Regions from separate parts of the Rhodoferax sp. ZS1R8 genome, predicted to be linked through region 2. Evidence: riboswitches for the same ligand, from Rfam matches in the RefSeq annotation. Region 2 holds a riboswitch; the other holds the start of a gene.
What was found. Region 2 has a riboswitch for S-adenosylhomocysteine ahead of AC097P_RS03425 (homocysteine S-methyltransferase family protein). Riboswitches for the same ligand answer to the same signal wherever they lie in the genome.
Positions count from the first base shown of each region.

Region 1: linked by a shared signal. The riboswitch ahead of ahcY (adenosylhomocysteinase) and the one ahead of AC097P_RS03425 (homocysteine S-methyltransferase family protein) in region 2 are both predicted to bind S-adenosylhomocysteine.

Region 1 covers NZ_JBWMBA010000003.1:694,705-697,157, reverse strand. The annotation lists gene AC097P_RS14130 (peptide chain release factor 3) at 1-333, opposite strand, end outside; gene AC097P_RS14125 (DsbC family protein) at 406-993, opposite strand; S-adenosyl-L-homocysteine riboswitch at 1,075-1,202, shown strand; gene ahcY (adenosylhomocysteinase) at 1,287-2,453, shown strand, end outside.
Region 2 covers NZ_JBWMBA010000001.1:727,363-729,815, forward strand. The annotation lists gene recQ (DNA helicase RecQ) at 1-1,246, opposite strand, end outside; S-adenosyl-L-homocysteine riboswitch at 1,397-1,487, shown strand; gene AC097P_RS03425 (homocysteine S-methyltransferase family protein) at 1,515-2,453, shown strand, end outside.

The sequences.
Region 1 (2,453 bases), on a different contig from region 2:
ATCAATCACCATCAGTGCGGAATCCACCGCGGTCAACACGCGGTAGGTGTCTTCGGAGAAGTCCTTGTGCCCGGGCGTGTCCAGCAAGTTGACCACATGGTCGCGGTAGGCCATTTGCATCACGGACGATGCGACCGAGATACCCCGCTGCTTTTCAATCTCCATCCAGTCGGATGTGGCGTGGCGCGTGGCCTTGCGTGCCTTCACCGAGCCCGCAATCTGGATTGCGCCCGAGAACAGCAACAGCTTTTCCGTCAGCGTCGTTTTACCGGCGTCTGGGTGGGAAATGATGGCAAAGGTGCGGCGACGCTTGGTCTCGGCAAGAAAAGTCATGGAGGCGGGGGCTGCAAGCAGCGGCAGGGGCAAAGGGCGTGATTTTAAGGGAAGCCCCCCGGTCGCCCATCCTCAGTTGGCGTCCACCCCGATGAAGTCGGCCAGGGCCTTGGTTTCCAGTGCACCGAGTGCGCTGACGACCTCGCCGGTGCGCGCGTGCTTGGTCAGAATGAACGGGACCGATTCCACCTTCAGCTGGTTGAACAGGTCGGTGTTGCCTTTCAGGGCAGCAAACGTCGGTGCCGGGATGCGGCCCATGGTGATGACGCCACCCTTGCCTGCCATCATCGATGCCTCGTGGGACACCATGGCCTGCTGGGGATCGGCCGCGCCGAGTATGGCCGCCCCTTGCGGCGCGCTCTTGGTGTTCAGAATCGCAACCGGGATCCACACAAACTTGGCCTTGCCCAGCAGCGGCTGCGAGGTTTTCCACAGGTGGCCGCAGTGGGGGCATTGCGCGTCAAACATCACGTAGACGGTATTTGAGCTGCTGGTCGACCCCACGGTAAAGCCCTTGGTCTGGGTGCTGACCTGCTCCAGCGCCTGTGCGGGGTTGGCTACGGCGGGAGGAGGCGTTGCGTCCTTGGCCGAGGCCGTCAGGCCTAAAAGGGCCAGTGTGAGACCCAGGACAATGGTTTTGGTGCGTGTGAATCGTGTCATAGCGCGGAATATTACTCCGCTGCAGGGCGGCCGCTCGTTGTCACGATTGCGCAGTGTCCGCATAGCTCCGTATAATCCAAGACTTCCGAGGAGCGTTGCAGCTCGAACCCCTGACCTGGATGAAGCGAATTCAAGGCACAGGATGCGAGTGAGGCTCGGAACACGTTGTTTTCAATGAAGGCAACGCAAGTCAACGGCGCTCACCCACTGGTCTGTGCGGTGAGTCCATTTGCCCTGGTTCTCTCTGGATTCGCGCGTAGCCTAGTGGCCTCAATTTTTTATTGGAGCACACCATGAGCGCATTGAAACTTGTTTCCCAATTCGAAGACTACAAGATCGCTGATCTGAGCCTGGCCCCTTGGGGTCGCAAAGAGCTGACCATCGCCGAGACCGAAATGCCCGGTCTGATGGCCATCCGCGAAGAGTTCGCCAAGGCCCAGCCACTGAAGGGTGCGCGCATCACCGGCTCGCTGCACATGACCATCCAGACCGGCGTGCTGGTCGAAACCCTGCAAGCCCTGGGCGCCGAAGTGCGCTGGGCTTCGTGCAACATCTTCTCCACACAAGACCACGCGGCCGCTGCCTTGGTTGCCAAGGGTACGCCCGTGTTTGCGCACAAGGGCGAGTCGCTGGAAGAGTACTGGGACTTCACCCACCGCATCTTTGAATTCAACGGCAAGAAGGGTTCTGCTGCAGAAGGCCCCAACATGATCCTGGACGACGGCGGCGACGCCACGTTGCTGATGCACCTGGGTGCCCGCGCCGAGAAGGACATCAAGGTCCTGGCCAAGCCTGGCAGCGAAGAAGAAATCTGTTTGTTCAAGGCCATCAAGGCCAAGCTCAAGCAGGACCCCACCTGGTACAGCCGCCGCCTGAAGAACATCATCGGCGTGACAGAAGAAACCACGACCGGCGTCATGCGCCTGGAAGAAATGTCGGCCAAGGGCTCACTGGCTTTCCGCGCCATCAACGTCAACGACTCGGTAACCAAGAGCAAGTTCGACAACCTGTACGGCTGCCGCGAATCGTTGGTGGACGCCATCAAGCGCGCTACCGACGTGATGATCGCCGGCAAGGTTGCACTGGTCGCCGGCTACGGTGACGTGGGCAAGGGCTCTGCCCAGGCTTTGCGCGCACTGTCCGCCCAAGTGTGGGTGACCGAGGTGGACCCGATCAACGCGCTGCAAGCCGCGATGGAAGGCTACAAGGTTGTGACCATGGAATACGCTGCTGACAAGGCCGACATTTTCGTGACCGCCACCGGTAACAAAAACGTCATCACCTTCAAGCACATGCAGGCCATGAAGGACCAGGCCATTGTTTGCAACATCGGCCACTTCGACAACGAAATCGATGTCGCGTCGCTGGAAAAGCTGCAGTGGGACGAGATCAAGCCGCAGGTCGACCACGTGATTTTCCCCGCCACCAAGGGCAAGCACGGCAAGCCTGAGAAGCGCATC
Region 2 (2,453 bases):
CGCAGTTCTGGCAACGATAACTCGGGCCATCGCCCAACTGCTCGCCAAAGTAGGCCAACAGCCGAACCCGGCGGCAATCCGTTGCTTCCGCCAGCCCCAATAGGGCATCCAACTTGCCGCGCAGCGCCTGCTTGAATTCCTCGCCCGCCGGGCTTTCGTCGATCATGCGGCGCTGGTTGACCACGTCTTGCAGGCCATAGCCCATCCAGGCGTAGGCGGGCAAACCGTCCCGCCCGGCACGGCCGGTCTCCTGGTAGTAGCCTTCGATATTCTTGGGCATGTCCAGGTGGGCGACAAAACGCACATCGGGCTTGTCAATACCCATGCCAAAGGCGATGGTGGCCACCATGACGATGCCCTCTTCGCGCAGAAACCGGTTCTGGTGATCTTGGCGCACCCGGCTGTCCAGCCCTGCGTGGTACGGCAAGGCGCGGATGCCGGCGTCTACCAGCGTCTGCGCCACGTCTTCGACCTTCTTGCGCGATTGGCAGTAGACAATGCCGGCGTCGCCTTCATGCTCACGCTCGATAAAGCGCAGCAACTGCTGGACGGCCTCGCGCTTTTCGACGATGGTGTAACGAATGTTGGGTCGGTCAAAGCTGCTGACAAAGGCCTGCGCATCCTGCAGCTGCAGGCGCTCCAGGATGTCGGCACGGGTCAGGTCGTCGGCGGTGGCGGTCAGCGCGATGCGCGGCACACCGGCGTAGCGCTCGTGCAGCACGGTCAACGCCCGATACTCCGGGCGGAAGTCATGGCCCCACTGGCTGACGCAATGCGCCTCGTCGATGGCAAACAGGCTTAGTTGGTTGCGTTCATACAGCGAGTCCAACAAAGCCAGAAAGCGCGGATTGGTCACCCGCTCAGGCGCGGCATAGAGGCAGGTGATGTCGCCGCGCAGCAGGCGTTGCTCGATCTGGTAGGCCTCTTCACCGCTCAGCGTCGAGTTCAAAAATTCGGCACTGACACCCGCCTCGTGCAGGGCACCCACCTGGTCGTGCATCAGCGCGATCAACGGCGAGATCACCAGCGCCACGCCCAGCCCCGCGCGTTGGCGGGCGATAGCGGGAATCTGGTAACACAGCGACTTGCCACCGCCGGTGGGCATCAGCACCAGCGCGTCACCGCCATTGGCCACGTGTTCGACGATGGCCTGCTGCGGACCGCGGAACTGCGGGTAGCCAAACACTTCTTCAAGGATGGCGTGCAGAGTCTGGCTGGAAATGGTGGATGAGTCAGTTGCTATCAAAACAGTAGCTGGTTACGCGCGCTGCACGCGGGCTAGGGGCATAAATGGCACACAATATTCTGGCGTGAACGCTGTGGGCATCCCCTATTGTCGGGCATGAAGGCCGCCGGGGTGGTGGCGCGCGAAGGTGGCCGTGGTCTAAAATACAGGCTTCCCGAGGGGCGCTGCAGTGGCCGGGCACCGTAACACACGGTTTTCCAACGGCCGCCAGGCTTGGGTTTGCCAACTGCGCTCACTTTGTCTAACAACAGAAAGTGAGCCGCATCCCATGACCCAGAACACTCCGCTTCAAACCCCGCCTTACACCCGTGGCCAGGCCCTGCCCGGCATTCTGGCCAACCGCATCGCCATTCTGGACGGCGCCATGGGCACGATGATCCAGCGCTTCAAGCTGGGCGAGGCGCAGTACCGGGGCAATGGCTACGCCGGCCCGGGCGCGCAGGGTACACGCTTCACCGACTTCCACCGCGATGTCAAAGGCAACAATGAGCTGCTGAGCCTGACGCGCCCGGACGTGATCTCTGACATCCACGACCGCTACCTGGCCGCCGGTGCCGACCTCATCGAAACCAACACCTTCGGCGCCACCACCGTGGCCCAGGCCGACTACGACATGGCGGACTTGGCCGTGGAAATGAACCTGGTTTCGGCAAAATTAGCCCGCGCCGCCTGCGACAAATACAGCACGCCCGACAAGCCCCGTTTTGTCGCCGGCGCCCTGGGCCCCACGCCCAAGACCGCCAGCATCAGCCCCGACGTCAACGACCCCGGCGCGCGCAACGTGACCTTTGAAGAGCTGCGCCAGGCGTACTACGACCAGACCAAAGCCCTGGTCGAGGGAGGCAGCGACGTGCTGCTGGTCGAAACCATCTTCGACACGCTGAACGCCAAGGCCGCGCTGTTTGCGATCGACGAATACTTCGAGGCCAGCGGTGAACGCTTACCCCTCATCATCAGCGGCACGGTGACCGATGCGTCGGGCCGCATCCTCTCAGGCCAGACCGTGACCGCCTTCTGGCACAGCGTGCGCCACGCCCAGCCGTTGGCGATCGGCCTGAACTGTGCGCTGGGCGCGGCGCTGATGCGCCCCTACATCCAGGAGCTGAACCGCGTGGCGCCAGATACGTTTATCAGCTGCTACCCGAATGCAGGCCTGCCCAACCCGATGAGCGACACCGGTTTTGACGAAACGCCGGACGTGACCAGC